4 regions of the Labrys sp. HAY1-8F genome follow, and region 2 is predicted to be linked to each of the others. Evidence: riboswitches for the same ligand, from Rfam matches in the RefSeq annotation. Region 2 holds a riboswitch; each other region holds the start of a gene.
The links. Region 2 has a riboswitch for cobalamin ahead of ACR9ZN_RS13275 (ribonucleoside-diphosphate reductase subunit alpha). Riboswitches for the same ligand answer to the same signal wherever they lie in the genome.
Positions count from the first base shown of each region.

Region 1: another riboswitch for cobalamin. It lies ahead of ACR9ZN_RS19015 (DUF1636 family protein); the one in region 2 lies ahead of ACR9ZN_RS13275 (ribonucleoside-diphosphate reductase subunit alpha).
Region 3: another riboswitch for cobalamin. It lies ahead of ACR9ZN_RS25785 (CbtB domain-containing protein); the one in region 2 lies ahead of ACR9ZN_RS13275 (ribonucleoside-diphosphate reductase subunit alpha).
Region 4: another riboswitch for cobalamin. It lies ahead of ACR9ZN_RS04500 (TonB-dependent receptor plug domain-containing protein); the one in region 2 lies ahead of ACR9ZN_RS13275 (ribonucleoside-diphosphate reductase subunit alpha).

Region 1 covers NZ_JBPGWZ010000002.1:2,153,455-2,156,425, forward strand. The annotation lists gene cobW (cobalamin biosynthesis protein CobW) at 1-548, opposite strand, end outside; gene ACR9ZN_RS19015 (DUF1636 family protein) at 545-928, opposite strand; cobalamin riboswitch at 1,037-1,253, opposite strand; gene ACR9ZN_RS19020 (hypothetical protein) at 1,349-1,717, shown strand; gene ACR9ZN_RS19025 ((2Fe-2S)-binding protein) at 1,914-2,369, shown strand; gene ACR9ZN_RS19030 (xanthine dehydrogenase family protein molybdopterin-binding subunit) at 2,374-2,971, shown strand, end outside.
Region 2 covers NZ_JBPGWZ010000002.1:912,708-915,678, reverse strand. The annotation lists gene ACR9ZN_RS13275 (ribonucleoside-diphosphate reductase subunit alpha) at 1-1,756, opposite strand, end outside; cobalamin riboswitch at 1,866-2,185, opposite strand; gene metE (5-methyltetrahydropteroyltriglutamate--homocysteine S-methyltransferase) at 2,287-2,971, opposite strand, start outside.
Region 3 covers NZ_JBPGWZ010000002.1:3,617,223-3,620,193, forward strand. The annotation lists gene ACR9ZN_RS25780 (CbtA family protein) at 140-904, opposite strand; gene ACR9ZN_RS25785 (CbtB domain-containing protein) at 923-1,135, opposite strand; cobalamin riboswitch at 1,166-1,311, opposite strand; gene ACR9ZN_RS25790 (histidine phosphatase family protein) at 1,444-1,998, shown strand; gene ACR9ZN_RS25795 (UDP-glucose dehydrogenase family protein) at 2,114-2,971, shown strand, end outside.
Region 4 covers NZ_JBPGWZ010000001.1:983,417-986,387, forward strand. The annotation lists gene ACR9ZN_RS04500 (TonB-dependent receptor plug domain-containing protein) at 1-900, opposite strand, end outside; cobalamin riboswitch at 1,013-1,209, opposite strand; gene ACR9ZN_RS04505 (Ros/MucR family transcriptional regulator) at 1,371-1,835, opposite strand; gene ACR9ZN_RS04510 (hypothetical protein) at 2,854-2,971, shown strand, end outside.

The DNA.
Region 1 (2,971 bases), 1.2 Mb from region 2:
AGCACGACGAGGTCGGCGCAGAGGAGCTGGTCCTCATAGACCTCCTCGAGCGGATTGTCGTGGTCGAGGGAGGCATCGCCCTCGGCCTGGCGCTTGAGCTCTTCCGGATCATCAGCAAAGCGTCCGGCCGCAACCGCGGCGCCGTCGACCACGGCGATGACGCCGTCGACGGTGACGCGCGAACGGATCGCCGGCCAGTTGAAGGCCTTGACCAGCGGCTTGGGCAGAGCGAGGCCTGAGGTCTCGATCACGATATGCTCGGGTGGGTTGGGGCGCGACAGCAACATTTCCAGCGCCGGCACGAAATCATCCGCCACGGTGCAGCAGATGCAGCCATTGGCGAGTTCGACGATGGCGTCTTCCGGGCAGCTCTCGATGCCGCAGGACTTCAGGATATCGCCGTCGACGCCGACATCGCCGAACTCGTTGACGATCAGCGCCAGCCTGCGGCCATTGGCGGTGGCCAGCAGATTGCGGATCAGCGTCGTCTTGCCGGCTCCGAGAAAGCCGGTGACGATGGTGCAGGGAACTTTGGTGTGCGCGTTCATTCGGCGGCGTCCTTGAGAGTTGGCATGGGTGGAATGCGCGCGATCATGCTGCGCTTGAAGACTTCAGGACGGCCGCGCCAGGGCATCAGGCCGTCGGTGGAATGGGCCAGCAGGCTGACGCCGGTGAGGACGTCGGGGCCGCTCTCGGCACTGAGATCACCGAAGACATAGGTCCAGGTACCTTCGGCCGTGAGCGCCACCGTGCAGGAGCGCTTGCAATTGCCCAGACATTCGACCGGCTGCAACTCGACGCCTTCAGGCAGCATGCCGGCGAGCGCATCGCGCAGCCGTGCCCCCTGGCGCGGCGCGTCGGGATCGTCGCCCTCGCGCCTGCAGGTCACGCAGACGAGCAGCCGAACTGGAAGAGGTGTTTGTGGCATCGGCCCTGTTCATCGCCGCCGAAGCGGATGGAGGGCGCGGGACCGACGGCGAGGCCGACGATCGTCCGGGAAAACGGAACCGGCCTCCGAGGCGCCCCGCCCGGACCGGTGACAAGGTTGCGAACGGCAGGTCTCCTGGCTCGCAGCTCATCGCCCCCCGCCGCCTTCCCGGTTACCCAGTGGCCTCGAGGCGGGGCGCTCGCCGCTTACAGTTGCGGGGGCAGCCGCGGCTTTGGCATCCAAGGCAGCCATCGACTGGCTGCTCTTCATCCGCACCGCATTCCCTCTTCTCTCATAACGAGAGACCGATCGTGGCTGACATAAGGGGTGTGCGGACGGGCTTGTCAATGTTCCCGCTTCCAAAGCACGCGCAAAATCCGGCATAAAGGGCGGCGACGTCGCCACACCAACGAGGTTGCCATGCCCGAAGAGAAGCTGCCGCCGATACCGTCATCCGAGCCGCAGAAGATCGACGTCATCTTCCGTGGCGGTTCGGTGACGGCCATCGGCGTCGTGCTCGCCTTCTCGCTGGGCTTTCTCAACAACTGGGCATCGCAGCCAGGAACCTGGATCCCGGAAGACCTGGCCGCCGTTTTTCTCATCGGGGGCGGCATCATCTTCCAAGTCTGGGCGCTGGCCGGCATGCTCTCGGTCAAATCACTGGAGGCGCCAGTCTATCGCCGCATCGTGCGCACCTTCATGATCGGCCTCATCCTCGTCTCGGTCGGCGTCCTCGTCGCCATCGCCGGCGACGCGCTCGGCTATAGCCGGATCTGGTTCAAGCAATAGGCCGGGGGCCCCTTCGCAACTGGCAGCCACATTTCTCGACCGTTTCCAGACTGCACAAACTCTCACGTCTGCGTTACCCGTCACCCCGCCGCCATGATTGCCGCCACAATTCTGCCTTTCCGCAATCGCCCACCAGAAGGCCGACGCCGATGGGCCCGGCACTTCTGCCCGGCATCAGCCGCTGGAAGGCCTGCCCATGGTTGCCATCACCGTCAATTCGACCGTCCACCGGCTCGACATCGAGCCCGAGACCCCTCTGCTCTGGGTCCTACGCGATGAACTCGGCCTCACCGGTACCAAGTTCGGCTGCGGCATCGCCCAATGCGGCGCCTGCACCGTCCATGTGAACGGCGCCGCAATCCGTTCCTGCCAGACCCAGATCGGTGACGTCGACGGCGCCACCATCACCACGATCGAAGGCCTGTCGGCGGACGGCAAGCATCCGGTCCAGCAGGCCTGGCTCGCCGAGGATGTGCCGCAATGCGGCTATTGCCAGTCGGGCCAGATCATGGCCGCCGTCGCCTTCCTGAAGGATACGCCTACCCCCACCGACGCGGATATCGACAACGGCATCACCAATATCTGCCGTTGCGGCACCTATCCGCGCATTCGCGCCGCCATCCATCGCGCCGCCGAACTGATGAAGGGATGAGGCCATGAACGCGATCGACCGCACGTCCACCGCGCTGAGCCGGCGCAGCTTTCTCGCCATCGGCTTCTCTGCCGCCGGCGGCCTGATGATCGGCGGGTTCATCCCCGCTGCATCAAAGGCCCTTGATATCGCCGACCAACCCTGGGGCGGTGCCTCCACCGACGGCGAGATCAATGCCTGGATCCTGATCGAGCCCGACGACACCGTGATCATCCGCGTGGCGCAATCGGAAATGGGCGAAGGCATCTTCACGGCCCTGCCGATGATCGTCGCCGAGGAACTTGGTTGCGACTGGGCCAAGGTGAAGCCCGAATACGCCTCGGCCAACCGGAATTTGCGCGAGAACACCGTCTACAAGCGCATGGGTACCGGCGGTTCGGGCGCCGTGCGCCGCTCGCGCGAATTCCTGCAGGCAGCTGGCGCCAATGCCCGCGAAAGGCTGGTGCAGGCTGCTGCCTCGCGCTGGCAGGTGGCGGCCGAAAGCTGCAGCGTCGATGCCGGCAAGGTGCTGCATCAGGCCAGCAATCGCAGCCTGCGCTTTGGCGAGCTGGCCGGTGAGGCTGCCAAGGTCACGCTGACGAGGGAGCCGGCCATCAAGACGC
Region 2 (2,971 bases):
AGGAATGTACCACGCCGACGTGACGCTGGGGCGAGCGGATGTTGCAGGGGTCCTTGAAGGTGATCCAGGGATGCCCGGTCTCGAACAGCATGGTCAGCATCTTGCGCCAGAGATCGATGGCCCGGATCTGCCTGAAGACGCGGAGCTCGCCGCGCGCGGCGCGTGCCTCATGCGCCTCATAGGCGACCTTGAAGGCGGGACCGTAGAGGTCGTGCAGGTCCGGCGTTTCGTCCGGTGAGAACAGGGTCCAGGGGCCATCCTGTTCCACACGTTCCATGAACAGATCCGGCACCCAGTTGGCGGTGTTCATGTCATGGGTGCGGCGGCGGTCGTCACCGGAGTTCTTGCGAAGATCGAGGAATTCCTCGATGTCGACATGCCAGGTCTCCAGATAGGCGCAGACCGCGCCCTTGCGCTTGCCGCCCTGATTGACGGCGATTGCGGTATCGTTGGCGACCTTGAGGAAGGGCACCACGCCCTGGCTTTCGCCATTGGTGCCTTTGATATGGGCGCCGAGCCCACGCACATTGCTCCAGTCATTGCCGAGGCCACCGGAATATTTGGCGAGCAGCGCATTGTCCTTCACCGCCTTGAAGATACCTTCGAGGTCGTCGGACACAGTGGTCAGGAAGCAGGAGGAGAGCTGGGCGCGCAGCGTTCCCGAATTGAACAAAGTCGGCGTCGAGGCCATGAAGTCGAAGGAGGAGAGAAGATCGTAGAACTCGATCGCCCGTGCCTCCCGGTCGATCTCGCGCAAGGCCAGGCCCATGGCCACGCGCATGAAAAAGGCCTGCGGCAGCTCAAAACGCGTGCCGCGCACATGCAGGAAATAGCGGTCATAAAGTGTCTGCAGCCCGAGATAGTCGAACTTGAGATCGCGTTCGGGCTTGAGGGCAGCGGCAAGGCGGGCGAGGTCGAAGCGGCCGAGCTCCGGGTCGAGCAGTTCGTTGGCGATGCCGACGCGGATATAGTCATGGAAATACTCGGCGTAGCGGGTCGCCATCTCGGCCTGCGTCGCCTGGTCGGGATGGCCTCCGACGAAGCTGAGCGCCTCGCGGCGCAGCTTGTCGTTGAGCAGCCGGGCGCTGACCTTGGCGTAATCAGGTTCGGTCTCGATCAGGGTGCGGGCGGCGAGGATCGGCGCGATCGCCAGTTCGTCCTGGCTGATGCCGTCATAGAGATTGCGCTGCGTCTCGTTCAGCACGGTCTCTGCATCGGTGTCGGCAAGACCTGCGCAGGCTTCGCGCACCAGGGCGGTGAGGCGCGCGTGGTCGAGCGGTAACAAGGAGCCCTCCGCCGTCTTCATCCGCAGGGCAGGGGCGATGGCGGTCCGTGCCTCTGTCTCGGTTGCTCGTTCCAGGGCGCGCTCTTGGGCGTGCTGTTCGCGATAGAGCACATAGGCACGCGCCACCTTGTGGTGTTCGCCGCGCATCAAGGCGAGTTCAACCTGGTCCTGGATGTCCTCGATATGGAAGGTTCGGCCCGCATCGGCACGGCGGGTCAGGCCGGCAACGATCTGGGCCGTGAGTTCGGCGACAATGTCATGCACCCGGCGCGAAGCAGCGGCCGAATTGCCCTCGACGGCGAGAAAGGCCTTGGTCAGGGCCACCGAAATCTTGGAGGCATCGAAAGGCGTGACGCCGCCGTTGCGGCGAATGACCTGATAGCCCGGTTCCGAGGCCGGCTTCGCCCTATCGGCGCCGGTAGCCGGAAAAGGCGTCTTTGTGGTCGTGGCAGTTTCGAGATCGAGAGACATTCGGCAAACCCCAAAATGTTGGAGGCTTGGGCCGAAGGAACGCGTTCCGCGTCGGCGCAGGCATATGCGCCACGAGCAAAGCGATCCGTCGGGGCACCCCGCCCGAGGAAACGATAACCAGCCACAGGCAGGTCTCCTGGCTCGCGGGTCGTTGCGAACTGTCTGCCTTCCCGGCGAAGGGCGGGTTGAACCCGCCTTCCGGCCAGTGGCACAGCGACAGCCCGCTCTCCGCTTACAGTTGCGGGGGCAGCCCCGGCTTTGCCCTAGAGCGTCTTGTGTTTTGAAGCGTCGCTTCAAATCGAAAAGACGCGTCGAACAAAAAGTTCGAGGAAAAAAGCGTTTTCACCAAACGCGCTTTGCTCTCGGGCTCACCGGATTCCCTCTTAGCCTCGGACAGCGAATCCGAGGACCTGTGGATACAGCATCTAGTATGTCTGGGTGCCTCTATGTCAATACATGGTGTGTGATGCCCTTTTTTTCAACGGGGACAAGGCGTGCCGGAGGACGAAATTTGTCCCCCGGCAGGTTTTTCACGCGGACGCCGCCACTCTCGCTGGAGCGGTCTCTTCACGAAGTTTGCGGGCGGCGGCAACCATGTTGACGAGGGCCGGGCGGACCTCGTCCCAGCTGCGGGTTTTCAGGCCGCAATCGGGGTTGACCCAGAGCTGATCGCCGGCGATCCGCTCGCGTGCCTTGGCAAGGAGGTCGCGCATCTCCGCCACGGTGGGGCAGCGGGGAGAGTGGATGTCATAGACGCCCGGCCCGATCTCGTTGGGGTAGCGATAGGCCCGGAACGCATCGAGAAGTTCCATTTTGGACCGGGCAGTCTCGATCGAGATCACGTCTGCATCCAGGCCTCCAACGGCATGGATGATGTCGTTGAACTCCGAGTAGCACATATGGGTGTGGATCTGCGTGGCATCGTCGACGCCTGAGGCGGCGAGGCGGAAACAGGCGACCGCCCAGGTCAGATAGGCCTCCTTTTCGGCGTGTCTGAGCGGCAGGCCCTCGCGAATGGCCGGCTCGTCGATCTGGATGATGCGGATGCCGGCCCGTTCCAGATCGCCGACCTCGTCGCGCAAGGCGAGGGCGATCTGCCGGCAGACCTGCTCGCGCTCGAGGTCGTCCCGCACGAAGGACCATTGCAGCATGGTGACCGGTCCGGTCAGCATGCCCTTGACAGGACGCTTGGTCAGGGATTGTGCGAAGCGTGCC
Region 3 (2,971 bases), 2.7 Mb from region 2:
AACGCGCATCCACCACGTGCCTAAAGTGATCCTGATGCATTCATTTCGCAAGTGCGAAATGAAAGAAATTTTGAAAACAGGTCCAAAACCGGGCTAGTGTTGTAAAAATGCGACGTTTGACGCGGGCGGTTGGCCTTTTTCAGCGGCTGGCGGAGGTTTGCAGCAACTTCTGTGCTGCAACGCCGAAGGCGATCCCGAGCGTTGCCCATAGCACGGCATGGATGCCGAGCGAGGCAACGCGGAACTTCCATAGCACCGTGGCCGAGAAATCCGCCGGGATGTCGTTGACGGCCGGCAGGATCTGCATGGCGACCACCATTACCACCAGATAGGCGGCCGCCCCCACCAGGTTGGCGTTCCAGCGGCCGAGGCTGGCGGCGAGACGGTTCGCCGTGCCCAGGGCGGCCGCCATCGTCACCAGGGAGAGCAGGATCGTGCCGAAATAGAAGGCGGTCCGCAGGCCGATCGTGTCGGGATTGCCAACGGCCGGCGGCGTCGCCGGATATTTGATCTGCGGTACCAGCATGATGGCGGCAAAACCGACGAGCGCGATCACCCCTGCTGTCGCGCGCGGGCTGAGCGTGCCGATCCGTCCCTGCGCGAAGGCGAAGACCAAAGCGAAGATGCCGCCGAGGGCTGCGCCATAGACGACCATGCCGGTCATGAGGCCATAGCTGGACTGCACCGGCCGGCTGACCGGGTCTTCCTCATGTTCATGTGCTGCGGCCGGCTGGGAGGTTGCCGGCGTTGCGGATGGTGCCGGCGCGGCGGGGACCGCGTGGCTTTCCTCATAGGCGATAGCGGCATCGACCTGTGGTTCACCGAAGACCCAGGCGAAGCCAGACGCCAACAGTCCGGCCAGGATGCCGATCAGCATCCCCCGGATCAAAAGCGATCTAACCATGTCGTTTGCCTATGCGCCCTAGTGGCAGGGGAAGCCGAGCAGATGGCGAGCGTCGTGCACGAATTCGTGGATGTAGACGCCGGGAATCAGCGAGGTCGCACCTTGTTCGGCGCCGACGAAATAAATGGCGAGTACGGCCAGGAGCACGGTGAAGAGCGCCCAGGGCAAGATCTCGCGGATCGGGATGGTGATCGGCTGCTGGGCGACGGGTGCCAGAGTTGCGGTGGTCATGAAAAGCTCCTTGGGATTACGCGTCCCGCTACGAGTCATGCTGCCTTGGAAGAGGTCTGACTTGCGGACAGCGCCCAAGCGCCGCCGTTCACAGTGGCGCGACCGTGCCGGATTCACACCGGCTTCCCACCCTTGGCAAAGCCCTTCCATAAGAGCCCAAGTCACGAACATGTCAATATTCCGGAAGCGACTTAGAGCATAAGTTGCGCGACTTTTTGGACGATACCATGCGTTGAAACAAAAACTTAGGGAGCATGATCCGATTGGTTCGGTCGAATCATGCACTCTAAGTCTTGGGAACTGCCGTCATGACACCACGCCTGATCCTGCTGTGCCATGGGGCTACGCCTGCGGTGCGCGCAGCGGGTTTTCCCCTCGATGAGGCGCTCGATGCAAGAGGGCTGGCTGCGGCGCGGAAGCTGGAAGGGCATTTCGGCAGGCCGGCCCGCATCCTGAGCAGCCCGGCGCTCAGGGCTCGCCAGACCGCGCAGGCCCTCGGCCATGATCCTGAGGTCGATGAAGCCCTGCGCGAATGCGATCATGGCCGCTGGGCAGGGCTTGCCCTGGACGCGGTAGCGGCCGCCGAACCCGAGGCGCTCCGGGCATGGCTGACCGATCCGGATGCCTGCCCGCATGGCGGAGAGAGTGTTGCAACCCTGATTGCGCGGGTCGGCGCCTGGCTCGATGGCAAGCGGTTCGAGGGGTATACGCTCGCCGTTACCCACGCTTCGGTGCTGCGCGCCGCGGTCGTTCACGCCCTCGGGGCCCAGGCTCGTTCTTTCTGGCGTATCGATGCCGCCCCGTTGGCGACAGCCGATCTCAGGCCATCCGGCCGGGGCTGGTCGCTGCGGTTGGGGGCATAGAGGCGTTGAGCAGGGCCCTCCAACGGAGTTCCTCTCTTTTTTCGTCATTGGCATGTCGCCGGGCCTTTTGTAGACACGCGTCTGACGGATTGGTCGTCCAAACAGGATTGATGTCATGCGCGTTGCAATGATCGGTACGGGTTATGTCGGCCTGGTGACGGGGGCCTGCCTCGCCGATTTCGGCCATGTCGTCACCTGCGTCGACAAGGATCCAGCCAAGATCGAGGGCCTGCTGGCCGGCCGCATGCCGATCTACGAGCCGGGCCTCGAGGATCTGGTGGCCCGCAATGTGCGTGAGAAGCGCCTGTCCTTCACCACCGAGCTTGCGCCCGCCGTCCGCGATGCCGCCGTGGTGTTCCTGGCTGTCGGCACACCCTCGCGCCGCGGCGACGGGCATGCGGATCTGTCCTATGTCTATGGCGCGGTGCGGGAGATCGCGGCGGCGGTCGAAGGCTTCACCGTGGTGGTGACCAAGTCGACCGTACCGGTCGGCACCGGCGACGAAGTCGAGAGGCTGATCCGCGAAGTCCGTCAGGACGCCGATGTCAGCGTGGTGTCAAACCCTGAATTCCTGCGCGAGGGCGCGGCGATCGAGGATTTCAAGCGTCCGGACCGCATCGTGGTCGGCACGGAGGAAGAGCGGGCCAAGGAGGCGATGGCCGAGGTCTATCGCCCGCTCCATCTCAATCAGGGGCCGTTGCTGTTCACAGACCGACGCACCTCCGAACTGATCAAATATGCCGCCAACGCCTTCCTGGCGACCAAGGTCACCTTCATCAACGAAATCGCCGATCTGTGCGAGAAGGCCGGCGCCAATGTGCAGGAAGTGGCGCGCGGCATCGGCCTCGACAACCGCATCGGCTCCAAATTCCTGCATGCGGGTCCGGGGTTCGGTGGCTCGTGCTTTCCCAAGGATACGCTGGCGCTGCTGCGCACCGGCCAGGAACATGGCGTGCCCTTGCGCATCGTCGAA
Region 4 (2,971 bases), on a different contig from region 2:
GATACCCTCGGCACGCGTGAACAATTGATGGTTCGACAGCCAGGTGCGTGAAGGGTTGGGCGCGCAAAAGCACGCTCCATAGCCGTCGCTGGTGAAACCGAGCTTGGAGTTGGTGTAGCGGGCAATGACGTTGACGGAGAAATTATCCGTCAGATCGGCACCGACCCGGCCGGAATAGGTGTAATTGTCATAGTAGTTGGGGCGCGCGACGGTGCCGGATACGAGAAGTTCCCAGGGCGTGACCGGTGTGTCCGTCGAACGAAAATGCTCGATACCGAAGGTGTAGTTGAAAATCGAAGCCGAGCCGCTCACTCCCGCGCGTTGATTGAACGTGCCATGTGATCCGCCTTCGACACTGGCCGTCAGCTTGGGGGCGCCTGAGCCTTTCTTCATGGTGATCGAGATGACGCCTCCGATGGCGTCGGCGCCATAGAGTCCGCCTTGCGGTCCACGCAGAATTTCGATGCGCTCAATGTCACCGGTCAGCAATTGGCCAAGATCGGCGGCAGCATTGGGAACGGCAGGATTGGAAACATCGATGCCGTCGATGAGCACCTTGACATGGTTGGAATTGGTTCCGCGCATGAAGATGGAGGTCTGGGTGCCCGGGCCGCCTGACTGCACGAGATTGAGGCCGGGCACGGCGCTCAGTACGTCGTTGACGGTGCGCCGTTGCTGTTTGGCGATGTCATCTGCCGTGATTACCGTGACCGAACTGCCTATCTGACTGGCAGGTGTCAGCGTCAGCGTGGCAGAATTGACATAGACCGGATCCAGTTCGATCGGCTCGGGCGGTGTTCCCGTACTCTGCGCCAGAGCATGCGTCGCCAGAATGCAGGACGTCCCAACGATGCCGGCTGTCAAAACCGCGCGTTGCAGGCGTGAAATAGTCGAGTCCATGAAGACCTCAAGCAGGATAGCCAATGGCCGTCACTGCGATTGAAGTCCCTCCCGCTGTCCCATAAGGACATGTGGATCGACCACCATTGAGGACCCCCGCCCAATGTTACCGCGCGTGACCATTGTGACGGCAGGTCTCCTGGCTCACGGGTCGTCGTACGCCTCGTCGCCTTCCCGGGCCTGATCCCAGTGGCATGTAACGAAGGACTCACCGCCTACAGTTGCGGGGGCAGCCACGGTTCGAAATGATTTCTCACTTCTCCGCGTTCCCTATTATCCCCGAGGGGAACCGTCGACGTGACGCTAGGGTGACAGGGTCGCAACTGTCAAGCACTGGAAATCCCGTCCTGTGCAATCCTGGACGATTTCAGGGAAAGCTTGTGCTCCATCTACCTGGTTTGGATCGTACTCGCCGGCCCTGCTGGAGCCGGCGAGAATCGGGATCGTCGTTGGACCGAGGTGACGAGCGTCTATGACGCCTTTTTCCTTCTGCCCTTGCTTGGGGCGGGAGGCGGCGGTGGCTCGCTCTTGGCTTTCTGGCGCACTTGGCCAAGGCCGAGTTCCCTTGCGAGGCGAGAGCGATGAGCCGAATAGTTTGGTGCAACCATGGGGTAGTCGCTGGGTAGCCGCCACTTTTCCCGATACTGCACCGGCGTCAGGTCATAGGCTGTTCGCAGATGCCGCGTCAGCGATTTGAATTTGCGACCGTCTTCCAAACAGATCAGATGATCCGGGGTGACGGACTTCCTGATCGGAACGGCAGGCGTCAGCGGTCTGTCTGCTTCAACCGGCTTTGGACTATTCAGACCAGTAAGGCTTCCATGCACCGAACGGATCAGATCCGCGAGGGAAGCTGTGGCGACCTGATTGTTGGCTACATAGGCGGAGACGATGTCGGCGGTCAGGTCGAGCAAACTCGTGTCTTCTTCAAGCATGTTCAATCACTTTCTTGTTGTGTTGATATCGAAGTGAGTGACGTTTTTCTTTATGAGCGCAGCATTGTGGACCCGATCGCTGCGCCATCTTGGATTCTCAGGCAATTGTGGGCCAGTGTAAAGGACGCTCCGTAAACAATCGAAGTCCTCGCCACCACTATTTTGAGTTTTCTCGGATTTTGCTGCCACCAGCGGTTCTCTTTGAACAAATCCAGATAAAGGAGGGTCGTCTGAGAGCATTCGATTTACATCGGCCCGTTCTCGAACGAAGATCAATCTCCTCAAGACAGACAACCTGCCGCGCCCATCCGCCAGGGTTCATGCCAGCAACGTTCCTACCTTTGGAGAAGCCCACGGTCGCAACCTCGCGCAAGAGGCACCCTGGCAGAAACGGCGGCGTTCGTGTGCAATGACTTGCATACACTCCCGAAGCGTGGCGTGGTTGGAGCGAGTGTTATGCATCGGATCATCATGCGGCGGCAGCGCAACCGACGGCTTCACATGCCCGCCGGTCGCTCATTCCCTGGGTTCGACCGGATGTGCTGACGGCTTTCCGCGCGACAGGGGGCGTCACCATTTCTTTCCCACCAGATCCCTCCGCGACATTGTCGAACATCACATGCGCTAGCATCGGTTTGAGTTCTGCGTTCTCATTCCTTCATCTGCCTAGCCAGCGATACATTCATGCCGCCGTATTGCGCCTTCCACTTGTAAAATGCTGGCGTCACCGATCCCATGATTCCGGCAGGGCGCCGAGATGGTGACACAGCGGATACTGTATCGTCGGCGAGCATCTCTGTCGTTGTGGCGCTCCCATACAGAATCTGGCCTACACCGCATCCCTTGTTTCAGACGATATGCATGCTCCATCAAAGCTGGGATCAAAGATCCAGGATAATCCAATCTTGATCCCTATCCTGCATTGCTATTGGCCGCACCTTCCAGCATCGATAAAATTCACCGAATGCTACGCCAATCGACTATATTTCCCGCAACACCTTTCGGCCAATAAAGACCGATGAGAATAGCAACCATCCACGACATTTTTCGTTCCAGCGTGCTCGGCATGCCGGAAGCCGATCCCGTCATTGGCCACTGGTTCTACAATCGGTTCCTTCAGATTTTGCGACCACTTC